DNA from 3 places in the Streptomyces sp. NPDC041135 genome. Region 3 is predicted to be linked to each of the others. Evidence: riboswitches for the same ligand, from Rfam matches in the RefSeq annotation. Region 3 holds a riboswitch; each other region holds the start of a gene.
What was found. Region 3 has a riboswitch for cyclic di-AMP ahead of ACZ6CZ_RS21360 (M23 family metallopeptidase). Riboswitches for the same ligand answer to the same signal wherever they lie in the genome.
Positions count from the first base shown of each region.

Region 1 (3,199 bases), on a different contig from region 3:
GGCAGCAGGTGCGCGTTCGGGCCGCCCAGGTAGCGGAAGAGCGGGAGGTCGCTGGCCTCGGAGGCGGCGTGGGCGACGGCGAGCGAGACGCCGAGGATGGCGTTGGCGCCGAGCGACCCCTTGTTGTCGGTGGCGTCCAGGTCGAACATGGCCTGGTCGATCAGGCGCTGCTCGGTGGCGTCGTAGCCGACCAGCTCCGGGCCGATCTGCTCGATGACGGCGAGGACGGCCTTCTCGACACCCTTGCCCAGGTAGCGGTTCGAGTCACCGTCGCGCAGTTCGATGGCCTCGAAGGCGCCGGTGGACGCGCCGGACGGAACGGCGGCACGACCCGTGCTGCCGTCGTCGAGGCCGACCTCGACCTCGACCGTGGGGTTGCCTCGGGAGTCCAGGATTTCCCGGGCTACGACGACGTCGATGGACGGCACGAGCATCTCCTTCTTGGATGTGACGCTGGAAGTGCGGGGCTGTCTGCCTTACGGCTGTGCCTTGCGACTAGAGCCTAACCGTCTCCGGGGCGCCGGCAGCCGACCGACCGTCCCGTGGACAAGGTGACCGTACACATTGTTCGCTGACGGAACAAAGGGAGGCCAAAAAAAGCCCCGCCCCGGTGCGTACGGGGGACGACGCACCGGGGCGGGGAGCCCGTGGGGACGGGGGGACCCTCACGGGACCTCCAGTATGGGGGCCGCGCTTGTGAGGGCGCTGTGGCCGGGCAGGGCGGCGGCTGTGCGCCGCCGGGCCGTGCCGGACGCGGCCTACTTCAGGTGCAGCTGCTGACCCGGGTAGATGAGGTTCGCGTCCTCGACGATGTCCTTGTTGAGGTCGTACAGCTTCTTCCAGCCACCGGCGACCTTCTGGTCCGCGGCGATGGAGCTGAGGGTGTCACCGGTGACGACCTTGTACTCGCCGTCGCCCTTCTTGACCTTCTTGCCGGTCGGGGTGGTGACGGTCTTGCTCGCGGCCGGGCGGTCGCTGGAGCGCGAGGCGGCCTGGTCGTCGGTCGAACGGGTGGTGGTACCCGTGCCGGCGGACGAGCTGGACGGGGTGGACGGGGTGGAGGAGCCGGTGCCGCTGCCGCTCGAAGCGGTGGAGCCGTTGTAGGCGGCGCCCGAAAGGCCCGTGCCGCAGACCGGCCAGGCACCCTTGCCCTGCGCGGCGAGGACCTTCTCGGCCACGGCGATCTGCTGCGACTTGGCGGCCTTGTCGGCGGTGGCGGCGTACTGCGTGCCGCCGTACGCGGCCCACGTGGAGGCGGAGAACTGCAGACCGCCGTAGTAGCCGTTGCCGGTGTTGATGGACCAGTTGCCGCCCGACTCGCACTGGGCGACGGCGTCCCACTCGGAGGCGGTGGCGGCGGAGGCGCTGCCGGCCGCCATCAGCGGCGCGGCGACCGCGGCACCGGTGACACCGGCGAGCGCGACGGCGCGGATGGCCTTGGACGGACGGCGGTGCTTGCCCTTGCTGGAAAACAGCATGGATCGATCCCCTCACCGACGCCTGCGAGGTGAGCTGTCGGGTTCGGGCCGGTTGAGTTGCCCGGCCACCCTCCCGTCTCGGGAAGGGTGGCTCCACCCCTAGCCGGTTCCAGCGTCAACCGCTGGTCCCGGCGCCTACCTTGGGTCCCCCGCTCCTGCCTACGGCGCATTACGCGACGACTGTTCCCGGGCCGCCACTGGCAGGATTCGGCGTTGCGGCGGCCGGGGCTCGTGGTGACGAGCGGCTTCGACCGTAGACAGGTGATCGACGGAATTTCAAAGACGATCAGGGCTTCTGAGACTCATCCCACACTTTCGCCAAACCGGACATCATGCGCTAAATGGGGCGTCAACTGGCTCTACTTTTCGACCGTTTCGCCACCAACACGCAGGGTCTGACCGGGGGCGATGTCGTCAGGGTCGGCACCGATGGCCGCCTTGTTGTCGGCGTAGAGCGCGTGCCACCCGCCGTCGACGGCAAGGGAGTCGGCGATGGAGACCAGCGAGTCGCCGTCGCGGACGGTGTAGGACGTGGCGACGGGCTTCGCGCCCGCCACTTCGTCCGCGCTCACCCCGCGATGCCGGCCGGTGCCGATCGAACCGGTGTCGACCAGGCTCCAAGAGCCGCCGGTCTGCCAGGAATTGTCCGAGTCGCCGGCTTCCGGAGCCGCAGTGGCCGAACCGGCCGCCCGCCGCGAGCCGCCGGACCCCGAACCGGAATTCCCAGGGGACGACTTGCCCGACTTGCCGTGGTCCACGGCGGTATCGCCACCCGCGTTCGCGTCCGGCGAGGCGCTGTCCGACGCGGAGTCGGAGGGTGAGGGCGAGGACGAATCGGGCAGAGCGGGCGAGTCGGGGGAGCCGGACGTACCCGACGATCCCGTGGAGTCGGACGAGCCCGCCGAGCCGGTGGAGTCACCGGAGCCCTGGGAGCCCGACGACCCGGACGAGTCGGACGAATGGGATGATCCCGATGAACCGGATGAACCCGATGTGTCCGAATCGCCGACGCCCGTGTCGACGTCCACCGACGCAGAGTTCGAGGTGAGGCCGGAGAGCAGGGCGCAGGTGGCCCAGGGGGTGGTTCCCCGGTCGGCCAGGATCCGCTCGGCGACGGCTATCTGCTGCGAACGGCTGGCCTCGTCCGCGCTGGCGGCGTAGTCGAGGCCGCCGTAGCGCTCCCAGTCGCCCGGGGAGATCTGGAGGCCGCCGTAGAACCCGTTCCCGGTGTCCGCGCTCCAGGAGCCGCCGCTCTCGCACTCGGCCACCTTGTCCCAGGTGGTGCCGTCGGCCGCGTTCGCGGAGGCCGCCCCGAGCAGCGGGATGGCGATGGCGGAGCCGGTCACCCCGGCCGCGACGAGGAGGGCCGGAGCCTGACGGGGGCGACGGTGACGACCGTTCCCGGAGAGCATACGGAGACCTTTCGCGCGACAACGGTGAACAGCGCGGCGGATCACGCTCGACGCCGCGCTGATGGGTGAACGTATCGGCAGACGATCACTTGTCACAAGTTAATGCCGCGCAGATCACGTGAAGATCACGGAATGAGGGTGTGCCCACACGCAGCGACGGGCGGGGTGGCACCGCCGGCCCGGGAGGGCCGGGAGGGCCGGGGAGTTCACGGGTCGTCAGGGGCGTTGCGGTGTGAACTCCACGGGGAGGGTGCGCAGGCCGCGCATGATGAGGCCGCCGCGCCAGCGCAGCTCGGCCGGGTCCGCCGC
Region 1 is NZ_JBVIYZ010000006.1:87,317-90,515, forward strand. Features, by position in the region: gene eno (phosphopyruvate hydratase) at 1-428, opposite strand, end outside; gene ACZ6CZ_RS16185 (transglycosylase family protein) at 759-1,478, opposite strand; cyclic di-AMP (ydaO/yuaA leader) riboswitch at 1,483-1,655, opposite strand; gene ACZ6CZ_RS16190 (transglycosylase family protein) at 1,838-2,890, opposite strand; gene ACZ6CZ_RS16195 (cytochrome P450 family protein) at 3,107-3,199, opposite strand, start outside.
Region 1: another riboswitch for cyclic di-AMP. It lies ahead of ACZ6CZ_RS16185 (transglycosylase family protein); the one in region 3 lies ahead of ACZ6CZ_RS21360 (M23 family metallopeptidase).

Region 2 (3,199 bases), on a different contig from region 3:
ACACCAGGTCCGGCGCGAGTTCGAGGGCCCGGGGCACCTGGTCGGCCACGATCTGGTCGAGCAGTTTCCCGCGCACGGCGAGGTTGGTGTACTCGAAGTCTCCCTCGGGCCGCCGGTCGGCGAGGAGGACCGCGAAGCGGTCGGCCCAGCCGACGAACGCCCCGTCGGGGCCGGGGTCGCCGACGCCCTCGGTGAAGCTGTCCCCCACCGCCACGTACGACCCGATCACTGATCTGCTGTCACTCTTCGAATCGTCTGCCACGTCGGTCCATGATTCACCTTCGGGTGTGACCTACGCGACCGTAAGCGGGGGTTGACGATCGGTGAGATAAGCCACTCTCAAATGTTCGGTCAAGTACGGAATACGCAGGTCGCGAGGCGTGTCGGGGATGCGGACGGGCCGGAGGCCGGACCCGGGGATCGGGTCCGGCCTCCGGCGGGTGCCTGGCGGGGTGCCTGACGAGGCGTCAGCCGACGGCGAGGCCGTGTCCGCGGAGGTAGGCAACGGGGTCCACGTCCGAGCCGTAGTCGGGCGTGGTGCGGATCTCGAAGTGCAGGTGCGGGCCGGTCACGTTGCCGGTCGCGCCCGAGAGGCCGACCTGCTGGCCCGCGGTCACGCTCTGGCCGGCCGAGACGGAGAGCTGGGACAGGTGGCCGTACTGGGCGTAGTGGCCGTCGGCGAGCTTGATGACGACCTGGTTGCCGTAGGCGCCGCCCCAGCCCGCGGAGACGACCGTGCCCGCGCCGACGGCCTTGAGGGAGGTGCCGGTCGGGACGACGAAGTCCACGCCGGTGTGGTAGCCGCTGGACCACATGCCGCCGGCCACGTGGTAGCCGGTGCCGACGGTGGCGCCGGTCACCGGCAGGACGAAGCCGGTGGAGGTGCCCGCGGACACCGGTTCGGTGTCCGCCTGCCGCGGGGCCGCGGCCTCGGCCCGCGGGGTGGCGGAGTGCGCCGGGGCGGGCGGGGCGGGCTTCGGGGCGGCGGACTCGGTGTGCGCCGGTGTGGCCCTGCCGCCCAGCGTCAGCTTCAGGCCGGGGTGGATCAGCGAGGGATCGGCGCCCACGGCCTCGCGGTTGTCGGCGTAGAGGCGGTGCCAGCCACCGGCGACGTGCTGCTGCTCGGCGATCCTGGAGAGGTAGTCACCGGTGCGGACGGTGTAGGTGCGCGCCGTCCCCGCGTCCGACCGGGCCGCGGAGGCCGACGTGGCGGCCACCGGCGCGGACCGCACCGCGCTGCCGGCGGCGGACTCCTTGACCGTGGCGGCGTGCGCCCCGGTGGCCCCGAGGAGCGGCAGGGCCAGTGCGGCGCCACCGGTTCCGGCGACGGCGATGGAGCGGGTGAGACGCGGGGCCTTGGGGCGGCGGTGCTTACCCTTGGCGGGCATGACGCATTCCTCTCCGGCGCCTGCGAGGTGAGCTGTCGGGTTCGGACTGGAGCTGCCCGGCCGCGCAGCACGCGGCTTCACCCCTAGCCGTCCCGGGCACCGGAACAGGCAGTCGTACCTGGTGGGTCCCCCGCTCCTGCCGTGCACGGGTGAGTGTGTGCGGGGCTCCGGGCGGCGGCAGGATTCGGCGTTCCGTCCGGATTGGTGGCGAACGTAAGCGAGCGGGACGCGGGGGAACAAGCAGAAGTTCTCCGCCGTCCGCCTTTCCCATGATCCACAGGGGGAATTCCCGGTCACTTTCCGTGGACAGACGCCGCCCGGAATGGCGAACAGCCCAAGGAAGCACGCCGATTACGTGGACATGACGTGCGACGGACGGTCACGGATATGACGCTCCTCACGCGCCGCCGTACAGATAGTGCCATTCCGGAGTGAGTTGCAGCGAAGCCAGCGAATAGCAATAGAACGGACAGAAGGATCGGATACCGCACGGTCGGACCGATGTCGTAAGGTCGACGGCGTGCCCGCCGACGAGCCGCGCCGCCGGGACCGACCGGGAGGAGCCCCCGTGACGCAGCAGGTCCCGTCGACCGAGCCGCAGCTGGCCGGAGTGCGCAACTTCCGCGACGTGGGCGGCCTGCCCACCACCGACGGCCACCGGGTGCGGTACGGGGTGCTGTTCCGCAGCGGGCATCTGGCGCACGCGACCGCCTCGGACGCCGAGTACCTCGCCTCGCTGGGCCTGCACACGGTCTTCGACTTCCGCAACGCCGCCGACCACAAGCTGGAGGGCCCCGACGTGGAGCTGCCCGGCGTGCGGAACGTGAACCTGCCGCTGAGCGACCCGGCGGACGGCGCCGAGTTCTGGAAGATGGTCCGGGACGGCGACATCGAGCAGCTGCGCGGCATCCTGGCGGACGGCAAGGGGGCGGCCCGGATGACCGCCTCCTACCGCAGGATCATCACGGAGCGCACCGCCGAGCACTCCCGGGTGCTGCACGCGCTGGCCGAGGACAGCGTGCCCGCGCTGATGCACTGCGCCGCGGGCAAGGACCGCGCCGGGCTGTCGATAGCCGTGACCCTGCTCGCGCTGGGCGTGGAGCGCGAGGCGATCGTCGCCGACTACCTGGCGTCCAACGCCAGGCACCGCCGCTACAAGGTGCACCGCAGCGGCGACGCGGCCACCGCGTACACGCCCGAGGTGATGGAGCTGCTCAGCCCCCTGTTCGACGCCCGCGCCGAGTATCTGACGGCGGCCTTCGAGACCGTCGAGGAGACCTGGGGCGGGGTCGAGGCGTATCTGGCGCAGGGTCTGGGCCTGACCCCGAACACCCGCGAGCGGCTGCGCGAGCGGCTGCTGGACTGAAGCGGCGGGCTACTTGGCGCCCAGCGTGAACAGCAGGTAGAGGAAGGCCGCCAGGAGGTGGCCCGCGGCGATGTAGATGATCAGCCGGACCCACAGGGCCCGGGGGAACTTGTCCTCGACGTTGCTCATGACGGCTCTCCGGTCAGGGGCCCGAGGCACAGCGTGGCCGTGGGGCTCTGCAGCAGGGTGTGGACGAACAGCAGCTCGACGCCGTCGTGGTCCTCGGCGGCGATGCGGTGCGGGGTGAGCGAGTCGAAGTGCGCGCTGTCACCGGGCGCCAGCAGATGCGCGGCGTCCCCGAGACGCAGCCGCAGCCGGCCGCGCAGGACGTACAGCCACTCCTCGCCGGGGTGCACGCGCACGATGTCGCCCTGGGAGCCGTGCGGCACCCGGACCCGCAGCGCCTGCATCCCGCGGCCCGGCGCGCCGGCCTGGAAGTAGGTCC
Region 2 is NZ_JBVIYZ010000009.1:184,215-187,413, forward strand. Features, by position in the region: gene ACZ6CZ_RS22265 (SGNH/GDSL hydrolase family protein) at 1-229, opposite strand, end outside; gene ACZ6CZ_RS22270 (M23 family metallopeptidase) at 468-1,388, opposite strand; cyclic di-AMP (ydaO/yuaA leader) riboswitch at 1,393-1,550, opposite strand; gene ACZ6CZ_RS22275 (tyrosine-protein phosphatase) at 1,957-2,754, shown strand; gene ACZ6CZ_RS22280 (DUF6126 family protein) at 2,764-2,883, opposite strand; gene ACZ6CZ_RS22285 (helix-turn-helix domain-containing protein) at 2,880-3,199, opposite strand, start outside.
Region 2: another riboswitch for cyclic di-AMP. It lies ahead of ACZ6CZ_RS22270 (M23 family metallopeptidase); the one in region 3 lies ahead of ACZ6CZ_RS21360 (M23 family metallopeptidase).

Region 3 (3,199 bases):
TCGTTCCCGGCCCCGACCCGGGCCCCGCATCCGTACCGGCGGTCCCGGGGCGCCGCTCGCCGGTCCGGAGGCTGCTGCGGGTCCTGCCCGCCCTGCTGATCGCCGCCGGGGTCCTCTACGACCTGCGGACACCGCAGGGCTTCACCGCCGTCCCCTTCTTCACGGCCGCGCCGCTGGCCGCGGCGCCCCTGTTCTCGCCGCGCCGCACCCTCCTCACCGGGCTCGCCGCGCTCGCCGCCTCCTGCGCGGTGCACGCCGGCCACCGCGCCGGCCCGGACGTCACCACCGTCACCGACGCCGTCACGGTGGCCACGGTCGCCGTCCTGGCCGCCGTCATCAACCGGGTGGTGCGCCGGGGCGACCGGCGGCTGGCGTCCGCCCGCGAGATCGCCGAGGCCGCCCAGCGGGCCGTCCTGCCCGAGCCGGCCGTCCGGATCGGCGGTTTCGACATCGCCGCCTGCTACGAGGCGGCCCAGGCGGACGCGTTCATCGGCGGCGACCTGTACGCGGTGCAGGACACCCCGCACGGCGTCCGGCTGGTGGTGGGGGACGTGCGCGGCAAGGGGATGGGCGCGGTCGCGGCCGTGGCCGTGCTCATCGGGGCGTTCCGGGAGGCCGCCGAGCAGGAGGCCGGCCTGGAGGCGGTGGCGCGGCGGCTGGACCGGGCGCTGGCCCGCGAGGGCGCCCGGCGGGAGGGCGTCGACGCCTTCGAGGGGTTCACCACGGCCGTCCTCGCCGAACTCCCGCACGACGACGCGGTGGTCCGGATCGTCAACCGCGGCCATCCTCCGCCGCTCCTGCTGCACGCCGACGGCCGGCTGCACACCCTGCTCGCCCGTGAACCGGCGCTGCCGCTGGGCCTGGGCGACCTGGGCGCGCCGCCCGACCATGCGACGGAGGCCGCCTTCCCCGCCGGCGCCACGCTGCTGCTCTACACCGACGGCCTGTCCGAGGCCCGCGACGCCCACGGCCGGTTCTACGATCCCGAGCGGCGGCTCGCCGGGCGCACCTTCTCCGGCCCGGCCGCGCTGCTGCACCGCCTCGCGGCGGAGGTCCGGCGGCACTCCGGGGGCGGAACGGCGGACGACATGGCCCTGCTGGCCGTACGGCGGCCGTGACACCCGCGCGGGAACCCGATATCACGTTCGGTGATCCGGTGAGCGCCCTGCGCATCACATCTGAGTCACCATCAACCGGCCTGTGAAACATGAACATCGGGCAACTCGCCCGGTTTTCACCGTTCATGACGGGTAAGTCCGGCCCGGAGAAGCGTAATGATCAAGTCGAACGGCTTGGAATCTGACGGGTGGGTCTATTAACGTTCGATAACGCAGCGCGGTCGTCCCAGCCGTCACAGAAGGCGGCTCCGTGCGCACGCGCCGAATCCCGCAAGGGAACCGGGGAACCACCATTTGGGGTGAATCACGCGGAAGCCGCCGTCGGCCGGTGAGGAGAACTCACCGGGTGGGGGCCGGTATACGCGCGTAGGAGACCTTCCTGCTCCGAACCCGTCAGCTAACCCGGTAGGCGACGGAAGGAAAGGAGCACGCCCGAGTGGCGTCCAACCGGCCTGCCCCGGCAGACCCGTTCGTGCCGAGCCGGCACGACAGCGAGACCTTCGGTTACGGCACCTACCGCACCGACGAGGGCCCGTGGGAGGAGTGGAACCCCACCGAGGAATCCCTCCGCCCGGTGCGCGGCCGGCACCGCGTCGGCAAGCAGCGCGGCGGCGGACTCGCCCGCAGCTCCACGGTCCTGGGCGTCGGTGTCATCGCCGCCGTCGGCGCGGGCGGCATGGCCAGCGCCAACACCGGCAAGCCGCCGGTCTCCATCTCCCTGCCCGACCTGCCCTCCTCCGTCGACTCCCTGCTCGGCGAGGGCCACGGCACCGCCGAGGCCACCACCGCCACGCTCAGCACCGTGGGCACGGCCTCCGCCGACACCGACCCGGGCACCGCGGACGCCGGTGAGGCGCTGCGCAACCGCATCATGGCCCAGGCCGAGCAGCAGCAGGTCCAGGTCGACACCAAGGCCACCGCGGCCGCCGTCGCCGCCGCCGGGAAGCAGGCCGCCACCGCCGCAGCCAAGGCCGAGAAGGAGGCCGCAGCCGCGGCCGCCGACGCCAAGGCCGAGGCGGAGGCCGCCGCCAAGAAGAAGGCCGAGGCCGAGCGCCTGGCGAAGCTGGCCAAGCAGTACACGCTGCCGACGTCGTCGTACACGATCACGTCGACCTTCGGCGAGGCCGGCTCCATGTGGTCCTCCGGCTACCACACCGGCCTGGACTTCGCCGCGCCCACCGGCACCCTCATCAAGGCCATCCACAGCGGCACGGTCACCGAGGCGGGCTGGGCCGGCGCCTACGGCTACCGCACCATCCTCACCCTGGACGACGGCACCGAGCTGTGGTTCTGCCACCAGTCCTCGATCAACGTCAGCGCCGGGCAGAAGGTCGCCACCGGCGAGGTCATCGGCCGGGTCGGCGCCACCGGCAACGTCACCGGCCCGCACCTGCACCTGGAGGTCCACCCCGGCGGCGCCGCCACCGGCATCGACCCGATGGCCTGGCTGCACGGCAAGGGCCTCACCCCCTGAGCCTCCCCCGCCCGGCCTCCGGCCCGACGCTTCCCCGAAGCTCCGGCGGTCCTGACGACAACCCCCCGACGTCAGGGCTGCCGGCCGGCCGCCGGAATGCGACCACCCGCTCCGGGCGTTGACATAAGGCATGACTTCTCTGCGCAAGCTCGGCACGTCCGACCTCGAGGTTTTCCCGCTCGCGCTCGGCGGCAACGTCTTCGGCTGGACCGCCGACGAGACGGCCTCCTTCGCCGTCCTGGACGCCTACACGGCCGCCGGCGGCAACTTCGTCGACACCGCCGACTCCTACTCGGCCTGGGCCGAGGGCAACCGGGGCGGCGAGTCCGAGACCATCATCGGCAAGTGGGTCAAGGCCCGCGGCAACCGCTCCGACGTCGTCATCGCCACCAAGGTCAGCCAGCACCCCGACTTCCAGGGCCTGTCCGCGGCCACCATCAAGGCCGCCGCCGACGCCTCCCTGCGCCGCCTGGACACCGACTACATCGACCTCTACTACACGCACTTCGACAAGCCCGAGGTCCCGGTCGAGGAGATCATCGGCGCGCTGGACGAGCTGGTGAAGGCGGGCAAGGTGCGGCACATCGCCGCCTCCAACATCAGCCCC
Region 3 is NZ_JBVIYZ010000008.1:306,086-309,284, forward strand. Features, by position in the region: gene ACZ6CZ_RS21355 (PP2C family protein-serine/threonine phosphatase) at 1-1,118, shown strand, start outside; cyclic di-AMP (ydaO/yuaA leader) riboswitch at 1,368-1,545, shown strand; gene ACZ6CZ_RS21360 (M23 family metallopeptidase) at 1,555-2,592, shown strand; gene ACZ6CZ_RS21365 (aldo/keto reductase) at 2,723-3,199, shown strand, end outside.